DNA from 2 places in the Paenibacillus hubeiensis genome. Region 2 is predicted to be linked to the other one. Evidence: a T-box and tRNA genes for the amino acid it is inferred to sense, from the RefSeq annotation. Region 2 holds a T-box; the other holds one or more tRNA genes.
The links. A T-box is a leader RNA that pairs with one kind of tRNA and senses whether it is charged. The one in region 2 lies ahead of RSX24_RS19680 (valine--tRNA ligase), so its partner is inferred to be a tRNA-Val.
Positions count from the first base shown of each region.

Region 1 (8,016 bases), on a different contig from region 2:
ATCGTCCTCGGGATGCGTACCCTTCCAAATCTGTCCAAGGGTATTGAAATCCTGTTCGCTCCATGTGTACAGCTTGCGATGGACGCCTTTGTCCTCGAATTTTCGGGCTTCGGTGAAAGCTTTGTTGTTTAAGGAAGGGATCGGCACCAGTTTGGTCACGTTGACTCCTGTTGCCACTTCCAAAGCTTTGGCATATGCCACGACATGAACGCCGCCGCGGACCAGCAGGTAGCCGACCACTTCCCGTGCCGCGGGATGGTCGGTCATTTCATAAACTTTCATTTTGTGGGTTCGCGCCCCGCATTCGAGAAAAAAGTTGTGCAGCAGGTCTTCCACCAGATTGCCGCTGTTGAATACGTTTGCTCCGGTCCACGGATGGCCCATTGAATCTACGGGCATGGCTCCTTGTGCGCCGGCGAGGTAATGATAGGAAAGCCTTGCGTCTTTAACCGGGTCCAACGGCGTTTGATCCGGGGTTTTGTGTTCGGTGGAGCCGCGCAGGATTTTGTTGATGCCATGCGAGACCAGTTCAACATGGCCAAGCTCCTCGGCCGTAATGCTCATCACCAAATCATAAAAGGGTTTGAGTTTGTCTTTTGCGCGGAAATTAAAAGATTGGTAAAGGTAATTGTTCAAGGTGGACATTTCGCCGAACTTACCTCCCAGCAGCTCTTGCACGGCTGCTGCGGCGTTCGGGTCGGGCTTGTGGACGTCAGGAATTTCAATGGCGATTTCATCCATACGTTTGAACATACCGAGATAGCCTCCTCATCATCATTTTGCGAAATGAAGGATCGTTCCGACAAGGGCTATTACACTTGAAATGATGGGAATAAACCATTTATTGGAGGATTGAGTCGGGAGTCGCAGTCCTGAAGAACCTATGTTTGTTATTTCCAAGCCGGTTGAATTTTCGATACAATGAGATGAAATGCCTTATTGGCTTTAAAGGATTGAATGGATAGGGATGAGGGGGATTTCAGTGAGAAAACATAAATTATGGCGAGCTGCCATGATCCTTTGGACGGTACTTGTGATCCTTTTGGGGGCTGAGATTTCGAGCACAGAGGTGACGTTTGCGTTTGAACAAGGCGGTGTTGACCAGGAGACGGCAGATCGGCTTGCCGAAAAATACGGGCTGACCCAAGATACGGGAACATCCCCGTCCGCCATGTCGGTGGATTGGGGAATAAGTTTTGGAGACGAGCTTGTTTCATTGGGTGGAGCAGTAAGTATGGTCAGGGCATTCACGCATCCGATGGTGTTCTTGGTTCGTATGTGGCTATGAATTAAACAGCTTGGGCACGCTAATAGAAATGCGGTTATGGAGGGAAAATAATGAGGACACTCTTTATTACTCTTATTGCAGTATTGCTTGGCGCGACTAGCGGTGGGACAGGATCGGCTTCTCCGATTCCCGATTATGCGAAATGGGGATTGATTGCAGTCAAAGAGACGCAGGCCAAATATGATGTCGACATTTTGGATTACAAACATATCGGCCGTTCGCCGCTTGCGGGCGGTTTGTCCCAGGAACAGTTCAAGCTGTGGGTGAAAGACAAAAACGGAAAGGAATTTGCCGTAAATGTACGCGTCAATTTCAATCCGGATACGCAAATGTTGAAAAACGTGGAGTTTACGGTTGAAAATCAATAGTGTGAAACAGGCGGGATGGAAGCCGGTTACCCTAAGACGGGGGTTCCGGCTTTTTTATATGGCGTGAGCATCCTTTTTTTGGAGGTTGAATAAAGAACCTATGTTCGCATATAATAAAAGCAAACAAATGTTCTTATTGGAGGGAATGGCATGATTGACAAATATGTCGGTCAGATGATCGAACTCGTTTACATGGATCGGGCAGGACGCATCACGCAGCGCGAGATCCGGATCAATAGCGTCAAGAGCGGGAAAATCCGAGCATCTTCCGGGGCCGACGGTTCGCCGCGGACGTTTCTGGAGCAAGGCATATTGGCATGGCGTCCTATTTCCGGTAAGGACAAGGAGGCGGGAGTATGCTGAATGATTTTGAACGAAAAATATTGCGTATTATCGTGAATTACGCTGGACAGCGGCGCCGTATGCCAAGGATGGATGAACTGGAGAACAAAACGGGCAGAAGCAAGGCGTTGATTCGCGAGTCCTTGCTGGAGCTTGAACGCAGGCAGCATATTTTGTGGGAGGATAAATCCTCGTTGGAGGGCATTCGCATATTGCAAGCATGGGAGCAGCCGCCGCAGCCTGTACGTAAGAGCGAGCCTGCCGGCGACCTTGCGGTCAAGTATTTTATGGAATACTGAACGTCCTATCCATAAGAAAACAAGCACCGATCCAATATCCAAGAGGATGGAAGGGTGCTTGCCAGTGGAATGCATGACTGCATCCGGGCTTTAGAATGGGGGAAGTTGATCCAGGTTGTTGGTTGGATCGCCATCGGCGTCGCCGCGGATGTACATTTCTCCATCCCTGCCTTTAAAGACGTTCACGCCCGCAATGGCACCGGACTTCACCTCAGCCAATGCTTGTTGATAATCCAGCACGCGCCCGGTGGAAGTCTGGAAAGCGGTCAGGTCGCCATCGCCGTTTTTCTGCACGGCCACGAACGTTTCACGATTCGTTGCATCCATCTGTACACTCTCCTTGTCTGCTGCGAATGGAATACTTCCTTAGGTAGGTTGGCCCCATTGCATGAATAATATGCGTAAAGAGAGCGATTGGCGATCTGCTTGCATGGGGAGCAATGGTGCACCTCTGGCGGGAGCAAGCAAGTTGTTACAGGCTTTTTCTCATCCGCACGTGCAAAATGCCTGCATCGTAAAAAGGCTCCGCGGAGATTACTTCATATCCCAGTTTTTCGTAAAAAGCTTGTGCTTGGCACTGGGCATCCAGCACGGAATAAGCAAGGCCCAGCTCACGCGCCCGCTCTTCCATGGCCAGCAGAAGCACACGGCCGTAGCCGAACGAGCGATGGGATTTAAGCACGGCGATGCGCTGCATTTTGGCCGTATCGTCAGCATAATAGACCAAACGGCCCGTCGCAACGGCTTGTCCGTCCACATGAAGCAATGCGTGATGCACGTCGGCGCTAATGACGTCATAATCGTCGATCTCGATTTCAGCCGGGACCTGTTGTTCTACCACAAATACATCATGGCGAATGTCCAACGCTTGTTGAAGTTGTTCCTCTGTCTGTGCATAGCTAATCTCCGCTGCCAATTCCATTCCTTCTTTCTTTCAATTCTGGCATAACATATCCGACTGAAATTATACAAAAAACGGCGGATGCTGTATAGTTGAGGGAATATATGGGAAAGTGGTGAGGGCGGGGTATGGCGGGAGTTGTGGTCATTGCCATTTTGATGTCGCTTGGAATGATGGTTCTTATGTACTTTGTTACCAAGAAGGCCTATTCTCGAAAATGGGATGAGGAGGAGTGAAGCCTTCCGAATCGTTCATGATTATTGCCTGTTCAAGGCAGAGATTCGACATGTCCTTGCGGGGAGTAAACGTCATGCTGAACGGATTTGGAATAAACGTCCCGCCACACAGGTAGATCGTTCGTTTCGTTGGGCTGCATCAGCTGCTGGATTTGCACCGTGCGTTCATCCTTCTCCAGACTGCAGCCCGTAATAACAATGCACATCAGCAGGGAGATTGAACCGAAGCACAAACGGGCAATGATCGGATGGGAAGTGGTTTTGGATTCCGGCATATTATTCAAAGGTTGGACCTCCATTACTTAATTGGTAATCTTACCATAGTGTGCTCAAAATCAGCGAAAATATAACGTTAAAAAAAAGGATTGACAGTGTACGCGTTTACTTGGTATGATACTGATACTTGATCGATACAACATTTAATATTTGATCTGATCTGTTAGCTCAGCTGGGAGAGCACTATCTTGACAGGGTAGGGGTCAGTGGTTCGAGCCCACTACAGATCATACACAAGAAGCCTTGCGCAGCAAGGCTTCTTTTCTTTTGCCGATCCAGATAATAAGCTATGAATAAATGAAGTTGGGGGACGAATCAACAAGTTCGAACGAAAGCTCCGAAACCCCATGTCGACGTTTTCCTCCGCTTGGCTGACTTTTTGATGATTGAAATATACCCTATATGGGTATATTATGAAAAGTGATTCCAACTCTATTCATTAAAGGAGATTACTCATGAAAAAGACGGCCAGCATCGGACTTGCTATATTGCTTCTCAGCACGATTGTGTTCAGCGGATGCGGAAAAAACGAACCGCAGCCAGTTAGCAGTTCGAACCATGAAGGAAACATGGAGGAGATGCATCATTCCGGCTCGGGCGAGCTGCCCGCGAATCTGAAGGAGAAAAGCCATCCGACCTTTCCGATCGGGAGCAAGGCAACGATGAATGCAGATCACATGCCCGGTATGAAGGGGGCTAAAGCTACGATTGTCGGTGCATATGAAACCACTGCTTACGCTGTTACGTATAAACCGACAACGGGTGGCCATCCCGTAGAAAACCATAAATGGGTTATACACGAAGAAATAAAGGACTCTGCCGATCAGCCGTATAAGCCTGGCGACGAGGTCATTCTCCAAGCCGACCATATGCCAGGAATGAAGGGGGCCGCAGCGACGGTCGAGACCGCCGAACCAACGACCGTTTATATGGTTGATTACAAGTCGACAACAGATGGAGAGATGGTTCGCAACCATAAATGGGTGACCGAACAAGAGCTGGCTGTTGATTGAGTTTCGAATTATTCCAAATTTGAAGTGATCTGGTGTTTAGTAGAGATTCAAAAACGACTTAGTAAACAGGAGGAGAATGGATATGATGGACTTCAGTAAGCCACCCCATGGCTCCGAAAGTTACACGCACCAGCAGCGTCACGAGGAGAATGAGCAAAAGTTGCTAGCCGGAGGCACCAGCATTTGGACAGAAATCAGTAACTGGCTGATTGTTGCCGGGATTTTTGTGGGCATTTTCCTGTTGTTTATATATGTGTTCTAAGCACTAAACAACTAAACTGCATTTGCTGCGAAGCCTCTGGACAGAGGCTTTTTTTGCGCCTGAACGTCGAACCATGGTTCAATCCTCATACTAAGCGTTGTGATCGACTCGTATACCGACGCCCTGCTCGCCATCACATTTGATGCATGCACACCTCTAGGCGAATTTCCATATAATGCTGTACTTCAACAAGCAATATGGGAAGCGGGGGAATCGGAATGGCAAAAGCAAAAGGCAAAAAGGCTTCGGCAGCAAAGAGTGACAAGGTTCGCGTATCGATGAAGTTGGTCACTTCGGATGTATGCGAACGATGTAAAACCCCTTGTGCCCGAGGGACGGAGTATGCTGCCAGAATGAGACTGGGTGGAGCGGTTGGCAAAGGCGTGCCCTGCATCCTGACTCGTCATATCTCCTCATAACGCTTATTTATCTACGCGCAGCATACGTTCAATATGCGCCGAATGGATGTGAAACGATGATATGGATCAGTCGGGAAATTTCCGGTTGATCCTTTTTGTATGCGTTTTAGCCTATGGGCTCGCGATCAGCTCGGGTTCAGCATGGATATTCCCGTTCCAACTGAATCGAAATTGTGTCCTATGCTTGGATCAGAGCGCTGTCTTTGCCATTTTCGTGCAACTTCGAGATCATTGATGATTGATGGTGACAAAAAATAAAATTTGTCATTCGTCATTCGCTGTGGTATTCTATCTGCAACGGAGGTGAGCGAAGAAGGCTGGGGCCATCTTGCAAACAAATGACCAAACAGAAAGCAACTGAATTTTTGACCAAAGAGCAGATTATGGAGGCTACGCAGGATACGGTAAGGCGCTACGGAGCGGCCAAATCCTCAGTGACGGATGTCGCCAAACGTCTTGGCGTAAGCCACGGTACCATATACAGGCATTACGCGAGCAAACAAGAACTGTTTGAGGCCGTCACCGAGAAATGGCTTGAAGAGGAGATCATTGCCCGGTTGGATGAGATCGTTAACGACCGGGAGCTTTCGGGCCAAGGTATCCGTCACGTTCATGCCTATATTCAAACCTTGGTGCAGCGGAAGCGTCATTATGCCGAGACGGATGCCGAGTTGTTTGATTTGTACGCCAAAGTTACGGAACAATCGGCTGACATTATCCAAGCCCATGTGCGGAACATGATCGCGCAGATCCGGGAAATTCTTGAAAAGAACCACCTTTTTGACGCTGCCGATTCGGGGAATATCGCGGCCGCCGTGTTGCAATCCACTGCCCGTTTTCATCACCCGGCACATGCCTACGAATGGAAACAGGCTGCCATCGAAGCGGAATTCGGCCAGGTATGGAACTTGGTAGAGAAAGGGCTTATCCAATTACAAGCGGAGAGGAAGTAGACTTATGAACCATTTAAGCGGCAAAGTAGCGATCGTAACAGGCTCATCACGCGGCATCGGACGCGCCATTGCGGAGAAACTGGCAGACCAGGGCGCGGACATCGTAATCAACTATACAAGCAATGTTGTCCAGGCTGAGGCGGCGGCACAGGCCATTCGGCAAAAAGGCGTACGCGCAGCCGTTGTCCAAGCTAACCTTGCACGCAAGGAGGAGGTTGAACGGCTGTTTGAAGAGGCGATTGCCCAGTTAGGCAAAGTGGACATTCTGGTTAACAATGCAGGCATCATGAAAACAACGCCGCTTGCCGATGTCACGGAGCAGGAGTTTGACCAACAGTTTGCGATCAATGTGAAGGGGACGTTTTTTGCATGCCAGCAGGCGATGAAACATATGACGGAAGGCGGAAGCATCGTCAATTTCTCCACCTCGGTAGTGGGGCAAATGTTTCCGGCTTACAGCGTGTATGCTGGCACGAAAGGAGCCGTGGAGCAATTCACGCGCCAATTGGCGAAGGAATTCGGGTCCAGGCAAATCACGATTAACGCGGTGGCGCCGGGTCCGGTCCTTACTGAATTGTTTACTGAGGGAAAAACGGAGCAGCAGATAGAAGGCATGCGCAAATTGAATGCGTTTGGGCGGCTGGGGGAACCGGAAGACATTGCCGACGTCGTTTCTTTCCTAGTCGGGCCTGAATCCCGGTGGGTTACCGGGCAAACGCTCCGTGCCAATGGCGGCTTCATTTGAGCATGGGCATGTGAATTTGCTTCGGCTGAGAAGGGGTTGGCAACAACGAGATCATGGAGGTTTCCTGACACACAGGAAATCTCTTTTTTTCAATCCATGGAGTGGAAAAAATGTTGGATAAAAAATGAAAAATAATGAAAAACGGCGCAACTTTGTGAGCGAATCTGCAGTATAAATGTACAACAGCAGCAGCAGGGGAGGGAAATTGGCGCATGAAGTGGAAGAGGGTCTTGCTCTGTGTCAGCATATTTTCCTTGCTTGGCGGATCTCTACTGTTTGCAGATTCCGTGAACGAGAAGATTCGGGTACTCATCAATGGCAAGGAAGCGGCTGACGGCGGTTATTTGATTGATGGAACCACCTATGTTCCTGTGAGGGAAGCGGGCGGCATCGCCAAATGGGACAACAGTAGCAAGCGGGTGACGGTGATTAAGCCCAATGTACATATTTTTCTGTTCAAAGGAGACACTGTATTTGGCAACGTGAACGTGGGCAAGCTGAAGTTCAACGTGTTCTCACAAGTCGACAGTCTGACGACCGACGTGGCTGCCGTGAAGTTGACGATTACGAACCCGAGCGGGCAGGTGAAGGATATTCAGTCCCAGGAGCTGACAACCCAGAAAGATAACTTCTGGTTCCGCACGTATGATTTCACGTATGATTTCAGCCGCGCAGGCAAATATTCAATCGGTTTTCATATTAAGGAAAATGCAAACAGCAATTACGTGCAGGTCGCCGAGAAAGTCATTACCGCACTAAACGAATAAACCCGAATCACGCCCGCGGTCGAAATTGACCTGGCACTATGAACATGTTACGATATGCAAGGTTACACAATTTCAATCGATGAAGCGAGGTATATCAATGAGCGATCACACACATGAACACGGCGATGCCTGCGGCTGCGGTCACGA
Region 1 is NZ_JAVYAE020000009.1:5,242-13,257, reverse strand. It holds gene RSX24_RS20840 (manganese catalase family protein) at 1-753, opposite strand, end outside; gene RSX24_RS20835 (hypothetical protein) at 983-1,288, shown strand; gene RSX24_RS20830 (DUF3889 domain-containing protein) at 1,339-1,656, shown strand; gene RSX24_RS20825 (hypothetical protein) at 1,807-2,019, shown strand; gene RSX24_RS20820 (LexA family transcriptional regulator) at 2,013-2,297, shown strand; gene RSX24_RS20815 (DUF3892 domain-containing protein) at 2,388-2,624, opposite strand; gene RSX24_RS20810 (GNAT family N-acetyltransferase) at 2,770-3,213, opposite strand; gene RSX24_RS20805 (hypothetical protein) at 3,467-3,718, opposite strand; tRNA gene RSX24_RS20800 (tRNA-Val) at 3,868-3,940, shown strand; gene RSX24_RS20795 (YdhK family protein) at 4,166-4,723, shown strand; gene RSX24_RS20790 (hypothetical protein) at 4,806-4,985, shown strand; gene RSX24_RS20785 (hypothetical protein) at 5,204-5,404, shown strand; gene RSX24_RS20780 (TetR/AcrR family transcriptional regulator) at 5,743-6,357, shown strand; gene RSX24_RS20775 (SDR family oxidoreductase) at 6,362-7,102, shown strand; gene RSX24_RS20770 (stalk domain-containing protein) at 7,315-7,869, shown strand; gene RSX24_RS20765 (DUF1292 domain-containing protein) at 7,967-8,016, shown strand, end outside.
Region 1: it has a tRNA-Val gene. The T-box ahead of RSX24_RS19680 (valine--tRNA ligase) is inferred to sense a tRNA for this amino acid. The anticodon was not compared.

Region 2 (8,016 bases):
TCCCGCAACCGCCACGCCCTTGCGTTCGTTAAGTAACCGTGCCAGCATCTGGGCCCGGTGCAATATAGGAATGTTCAGCTGCTGAGCAGCCACACGCTCCACATTGTCCGCCGGAGCTGCCGTCGAATAAACGACCAAGTCGGCCCCGTTTACATGCTCCGCAGTATGTCCGATGTATATTTTCGCCCCTTTGGCTGCCAACTTCTCGGTCAACTCCTGGGAAGCGACATCCGATCCGGTCACGGTGTATCCCATTTCAAGCATAACTCTGGCAATGGCACTCATGCCATAACCGCCAATCCCTATAAAATGAACGTGTTCCGATGTATTTAACAAAACCTTCACCAACCTTTTTCAGAATCGGTTTGATGCAAAAGGGCTGCCCGCACATCCGCAATCAAGTACAATGTGCCGGAGACTACCCCCAGATCTTCCGCTTCCGTCCGTGATTTCAATAATTCAAGCGCCTTCACCCAATCGGGCTCGACGATGATTTCAAGTTCCTTCTTCGCGAAACCGGGACGCACCTGTGCTACAACGTCCTGCAGCTTGGCTGCATCCATTTTGCGCCTAAAGTCCGGCTCGGTCAGGATCAGCGTATCCACTAGTGGCAGTATATGCTGCAAATATGCTTCATGATGCTTATTCTCCAGCATGCCCATCATCAAATTTAACCTTTTGTGGGGGTAGACCTCCTTAATGCTTTGGGCCAGCGATTCCGCCCCTTCCGGATTATGTGCTCCATCCAGAACGATCCGCGGATCATCAACCACTTTTTCGAAGCGCCCCGCCCAAAATGCATGTTCAAATCCTTGCACGAGATCCTTGTCTTCCAATACAAACGCCATGTATTGCCGCAGCACTTCAAGCGCCATAAGCGCGCCTGCGGCGTTGTCGCATTGGTATGTACCCTTCATGCAAATGCGAATGTCCAGTTCGCGGAAAGGTCCGGCAAAATGAATGGTCTGACTGTTTTCGTCGCGATCCACTCTGCGATAAGAAAACTGCTGCCCTGCCACATAAGCCGTCGAACGAAGTTCTTGGGCCCGATCCGTGATGACCTTGATGGCTTCAGGCTGCGACGCACAGGTGACCACAGGTACCCCCGGCTTGATAATGCCCGCCTTTTCCCACGCAATGGCCTCGACCGTATCCCCAAGCACATCCGTATGGTCCATGCCGATGTTGGTAATGACCGAAACGACTGGAGTAACGATGTTGGTTACGTCCATCCTTCCCCCAAGCCCAGTCTCCCATACTACCACGTCGGGGTAGCACTCCTCCGCATAATAGAGAAGCGCAAGCGTCGTCGACACTTCGAACATGGTTGGAGAACCGAGCGGAGTCGAAGCCATCTCCCGCACGAGCGGATGCAGCCGATTGGCAATTTTCAGCAGCGTCTCCTCAGGGATATCCTCTCCGTTGTATTGAAAACGGTTCGTGAATTTGGTGATGTAGGGCGACGTGAACGTACCTACGTCATACCCTGCCTGAAGAAGTACCGACGTCAAAAAAGCGCAAGTCGAACCTTTTCCGTTCGTTCCCGCGACATGAATGAATTTGAGACGCCGATGCGGATTCCCCAGCCGTGCCATCAGCGCTTCGATACGCTCCAGCCCCGGTCTGATGCCAAAAGGAATAAGACCATTGATCCAGTCTACCGCCTCGACATATGTCTGCAAAGGTGCCTTTTCGCCTGCTCCATTGATTTCCGTCATCTGATTTCACCTTCGGTCCCAATGTAATTGAAAAAATCGGCCGGATGGCGAACAGCCGCCATCCGACCCAGAAATGCCTTACGCCTTCAGTTCATTGATCCGGGCAATGACTTTATCCCGTTTGTCCGAATAATCGGCCATTTTGGCGCGTTCTTCTTCAATAACCTTGGCAGGAGCCTTGGATACGAAGCCTTCGTTCGCCAGCTTTTTCTCTACGCGCGACACTTCGTTTTCCAGATTCTGCAGTTCTTTCTCCAAACGGGCAACTTCCTGCTCGATATCGATCAGTCCCGCCAGCGGCAAATACAATTCGGCGCCTGTGATGACTGCCGTCATCGCTTTGTCCGGAGAGCTGAGGTTCAGACCGCTGTCGAATTCGGACGTGTTGCAGAAACGTTTGATGAAATGGCTGTTGCGTTCGATGATGCTGTTGGCCTCGGCGCTATTGGCTTTGATCAGCAATTCGACTTTTTTGCTCATCGGCACGTTGACTTCGGCGCGAATGTTCCGTACCGCACGGATCGTATCCATCAGCAGGTTCATTTCGGCAACGGCTTCCGGGTTTTCCATGGCCGGGTCATACGTCGGCCAAGCAGCCAGCGTAATCGTCTCGCCTTCATGCGGCAGATGCTGCCAAATCTCTTCGGAGATGTAAGGCATGAACGGATGAATCAGGCGCATGGTCTGATCGAGCACATAAGCCAATACGGATTGGGTTTTCTTTTTCGCCACAGGATCTTCGCCGTAAAAGGACAATTTTGCAAATTCGATGTACCAGTCGCACAGATCGTCCCAGATGAAGTTGTAGAGGAGACGACCGGTTTCGCCAAATTCATACGCTTCGATTAGACGCGTAATGTCACGGGAAGTTTCGTTCAGACGGTGCAAAATCCAATAATCCGCGGTCCCAAGCTCGCCGGAAATGTCGCGATCCTCGATAGTGAAGCCTTCCAGGTTCATCAGGGCAAAGCGGGATGCATTCCAGATTTTGTTCGCAAAGTTGCGGGCCTGCTCCACGCGTTCCCAGCGGAAACGCAAATCTTGCCCCGGCGTGCTGCTCGTCGAGATCATGTAACGCATGGCATCCGCGCCGTATTTCTCGATAACGTCGAGCGGATCAACCCCGTTGCCAAGCGACTTGGACATTTTGCGTCCTTCCGAATCACGCACCAATCCGTGCATGAGTACGTCCTTGAACGGAATTTCGTCCGTGAATTCCAGCGCAGTGAAAATCATGCGCGCAACCCAGAAATAAATGATGTCATAACCCGTTACAAGCACGCTGGTCGGGTAGTAACGTTTCAGGTCGTCCGTATCTTCCGGCCATCCGAGCGTGGAGAACGGCCACAGCGCGGAGCTGAACCACGTATCGAGCACATCCTCGTCTTGTCTCAGGTTGCGGCCCGCATATTCAGGGAGCGTTGTCGGATCTTCGGCGGAGACGATAATTTCGCCAGTTTCGTCGTCATACCAGGCAGGAATCCGGTGACCCCACCACAGTTGGCGGGAAATACACCAATCGCGAACGTTCTCGATCCAGTTCAAATAGGTTTTCTCGAAACGTTCCGGCACAAAGCGTACGCCGTCGCCTTCTTGCTGTTTCTTGATGGCTCTTTCGGCGAGCGGCTTCATTTCAACGAACCACTGCGTGGACAGATAAGGCTCGATTACGGCCCCCGTACGTTCGCTGTGGCCAACCTGATGGACATGGTCCTCAATGTTGATCAGCACGCCCAGCTCTTTCAGGTCTGCAACAATTTGTTTGCGGCAGTCGCTGCGATCCATGCCTTGATACTTGCCTGCTTCGGCATTCATCGTTCCCGTTTCATCCATGACGATAATTTGCGGCAGATCGTGGCGCAAACCGACTTCGAAGTCGTTCGGGTCATGCGCAGGCGTAATTTTAACGGCACCGCTTCCGAACTCTTTGTCGACGTACTCGTCCGCAATAATCGGGATTTCGCGGCCGATGATCGGCAGCACGAGCGTTTTGCCAATCATGTCGGCATAACGTTCGTCTTTGGGATGCACGGCTACGGCCGTGTCGCCAAGCATCGTTTCCGGACGCGTCGTTGCCACGGTAATATGGCCGCTTCCGTCCTTGAGCGGGTATTGCAAATGGTACAGGTGGCCCTGAACCTCTTTATATTCAACCTCGATGTCGGACAACGCCGTCCGGTTCACCGGATCCCAGTTAATGATCTTTTTGCCGCGGTAAATCAGACCTTTCTCGTACAGCTGCACAAACACTTTGCGCACCGCTTTGGACAAACCTTCGTCCAGTGTAAAACGCTCGCGGGAGTAGTCCAGCGACAGGCCCATTTTGCCCCATTGCTCGCGAATCGTCGTTGCATATTGTTCCTTCCAGTCCCAAACGCGATCCAGGAATTTCTCACGGCCGAGATCGTAGCGGGTCAGTCCTTCTTCCCGAAGCTTTTGTTCCACTTTGGTCTGAGTCGCGATTCCCGCATGGTCCGATCCCGGCAGCCACAGCGCATCGTAACCTTGCATCCGTTTGGTACGGATCAGGATGTCCTGCAGCGTAAAGTCGAGCGCGTGCCCGATATGCAGCATGCCGGTTACGTTCGGCGGCGGAATTACGATGGTAAAAGGCTCAGCGTCTTTGCGCTGTCCTGCTTGAAAATATCCTCGCTCGATCCAGGTCTGATACCATTTTTGCTCCGCAGCCTTCGGGTCATATGTCGTCGGCATTTCGGTTGCGGCTGACTTGTTTTGTTCCGTCATTTGTCATTCCTCCGTTACTCATCATCTTCGCCAAAAAACAAAAAAACCTTTCATCCCTCAAAGGACGAAAGGTTAGCTTTCGCGGTACCACCTTTGTTTCACGCAAGCACAGACCAAGACAGAGCATCCTTGAGGCTTCGCGTGACACTTTAAGCAGATAACGGCTGCTACCGGCCCATTCTATCAAGCAGGGATGAAGCTCATGCCGCTTCACGAACTCCCGCGTTCAAACAGGCAACTCCCGGGCGACTTCGATCAGCTGGTTCCTGCGGAATTTTTCAGCGCTGCAATCCCGCTCTCTGAAAGGTCATACTGTCTACTACTCCCGATCTTCGTCTTTCCTTAAAATTCCCATGAGGCTAATGAAATAACCAAACACCCGCCATTCGCGGATGTTAGGAAAAAACCTAAACACATCATACCTTGCCCGTGCCCGATAGTCAACCTGGCAACCGCTGATTCACGTCCCTGCCATGCGTTTTGCGGCATACCAATGGCAAAAACCCGCAATCCAAACGGATCACGGGTGAAACAGGCTTGTTTTTGATTCCAGAACAAACCCTTAACGGCATTGCCATTCAAGGGATGTAAAGGACCTGACCCTCTTCGACGACCTGTTCGGAGAGGCGGTTATACAACTGCAATTCCCTCGTCGTCAATTGATAGCGGTCGGCGATGGTATCCAGCGTTTCTTCCCGTTGAACGATGCACATTTTCACCTTTCGGAAAGGCGTCTGCTCTACGAGCGAACCCAAAAACAGGTTTTTCCACTGCACCTCTTCCGAAGCAGCAGACGGTTCCCGCGACGTTTCTGCAGCCGCCTCATTGGGGCGCTCCTCCTCTGCCTCTCTCGTGCCTTTGCCCGAAATCAAAGATGAAATGCCAAACCCATCCTCCTGGGGCGGACGCGTCTCCCGTTTGCTGCCAAAAGCCACCTTGAGTTCCGGCTTGTCTTCCGTTTCTGCCACGGGTTCGGGAATCGCCGATGGAGTTTCTGCCGGGGGATCAGCCAGCTGCACCTCATTAGACTCGCGTTCCTTTGCAGGAACAACCGCTTCAGAAGCGGCAAACACGTCCTGCCAGTTTTCCCCTCCTGCCGACTCTTCCTTCTGTTCTTCCTGCGTTGGAGCGGATCTTGTTTCTCCAAGGGTCCATGGGTTCGCAAAGGCTTCACGGGATTGACGAGATTCCTGAGCTTCCCGCTCCTGGTTTGCATGTTCCGGCAATGACGATGCCGAAAGTGCATGCCATGCAGGCAAGCTTGGTTCAGGTTCCGGTGGAGCCGGTACCTTCGCGGCATCCGCAGCGGTTCTTTCTTCGACATCCGTATTAGCGTCCGGGTCCGAAGCCGTATCGATCGGCTCGGAATATGCCGCTCCAAAGAAGGATAGATGGGCTGCTCCGTTCGCTTCAGCCGCCTCGTTTGCTTCCGCCTCTTCCACCACTCCCGGCTCACGCTCGGTTGCCTCCTGCGCAAGGAGTTGAGGTTGCTCCGCCGGAACCTGCCCGGAAACAGGACCGTTGATCGTTTCAGGCTCTAACGAATCGTCCAAACGAAAGGCATTGTCCGCTTCAGGCTGGTATAGAAGCCCCCTAGCCGCCTCGTCCAGTTTGGGCGCTCCAATAAGCCTCTCCTCTTCGCTTCGCTGCAGCAGATATTCCTGGGCGTGAACGTTTATTTCGCTATCAGGTTGCTCCGGTTCCGTTTCGAAGCCATCCTGCGGCAGCTCCGGCGAATGAACGACTGTGAACTCGTCTGCCGGCCACCCTTGGTTCTCCTCCGCCGCAAAACCCTGAATGCCCCGAAGCGACAACACGCCGGTAATGTTCAAGCTTCGCTCCGATAACAGATCAACATCAAAGTTTTCAATTTCGATCGAAATATCATCAAGGGACCGAACCCGGTTGAGCGGAACCGTGATTTCAACAGGAATGAAATGTTTCAACTCTTCGGAATAGTCATTCTCTCCCCTATAAGCCCCCGTTAGCAGCAAATGCCCCCTAAGTGTCGCGTAATCTTCCTGACCGATCACCTGAATGCGCGGAAAAAGCTCAATTTCCTCCAGTTCCTCAATCGCAGGGACTCCCTCTGACAAATGAACGCGCTCATAAATATCGAACCGCAAACCATATGGTTGATTCAGCAAAGGTGGCGTCCTCCTTTCGGCATATGTTCACCATAATCCTTCTCATGGGACTGATGCATGGTCCAAATGTTTCATTACCCCATCTATATGCCCTGCATGAGATAAGCATGCCACCTTTTCCTCAAACCTTATGTTTTAATGGTCCTGGCCCTCCCGCTTGGCCAACTGTTCGAAATCGGACGGCCACGGATCGGCGACCTCCACCTTAGCTCCCGTCAGCGGGTGCGCAAAAGTCAGCCTTTCCCCGTGAAGCGCTTGTCGGCCGATCTGTTCTTTCCGGCCTCCGTATAACACGTCCCCGACAAGGGGATGACCGACGTGAGCCATGTGCACCCGAATCTGGTGGGTGCGTCCCGTTTCCAGCTTTAACCGCACAAGCGTTGCGTTTTCCCATACCTCTACAACCTGCACACGGGTAATCGCCTCCTGTCCCCCATCGGACACGCGCCTTCGCTGTTTGTGATGCCTGTCTTTGCCGATCGGTGCATCAATGATTTTCAGCCGCCCCGGAATCTTGCCTCCTGCAATGGCAACATATTGCCGGTCGATCTCCTTGCGGCGCATGGCTTCGTCCAGCTTGGCTAAAGCAAATGCGTTTTTGGCGTACAAAACCGGACCTGTCGTATCCTCGTCCAAACGATGAATGTGGCGCACGCGGGTTTGTATCCCGTTCATCTCATAGTAAGCTGCCACGGCATGATCCAGAGTGACCGCCCGGTCCTCGCGGCTGCCGTCCGAATGCAGCTTCATGCCTGCCGGCTTGTGTACCACAAGGCAAAAATCATCCTCGTATAATACGTCAATATCTGCCCAGCGCGGCTCCACGTCCAGGGGAAGAGAAGCAAAAAGGGCCAGCCTTAGCCGGTCCCCTGCCAGTTGTATGCCGCCTGTCGCCTTGAGCTGGCGGAGCATTTTGTCGGGCATGCCAAGCTCCGAGAGCAGCCACTGCTCGGCTGCAGCTTGTCTGTCAGCACTGCCCGTTACTTTTTTTCCCGGCGTCAGCTCAAGCCAATCCCCGCGGCGTTTCCAACTTGTTATGCTCATAGCGATTGCAATGCCTTGCGGTTTGCCTCGATCGTGTCGTCGATGTCTTGTTCCGTGTGGACGCCCGATACGAACATGCCCTCAAACTGGGACGGTGCCACACTGACACCTTGATCGATCATGGATGCAAAGTAGCGACGGAAATGATCCAGATTGCTTTCTTTGGCTATGTCATAGCTCGTCACCGGAGTCCCCGTAAAGAACGGGCAGACCATGGAGCCGACCCGGTTGATCGTGACCGGAATGCCGGCTTCCGCCGCATTTTGCTCGAATCCGGACTGCAGGCGTGCAGATAGCGTTTCAAGCCGATCATAAACTTCGGGCGTAAGCAGCTTCAAAGTTGTATATCCGGCAGTCATCGC
Region 2 is NZ_JAVYAE020000008.1:22,947-30,962, forward strand. It holds gene murC (UDP-N-acetylmuramate--L-alanine ligase) at 1-336, opposite strand, end outside; gene RSX24_RS19675 (bifunctional folylpolyglutamate synthase/dihydrofolate synthase) at 342-1,718, opposite strand; gene RSX24_RS19680 (valine--tRNA ligase) at 1,797-4,463, opposite strand; T-box leader at 4,521-4,805, opposite strand; gene RSX24_RS19685 (LysM peptidoglycan-binding domain-containing protein) at 5,042-6,610, opposite strand; gene RSX24_RS19690 (RluA family pseudouridine synthase) at 6,746-7,654, opposite strand; gene hemL (glutamate-1-semialdehyde 2,1-aminomutase) at 7,651-8,016, opposite strand, start outside.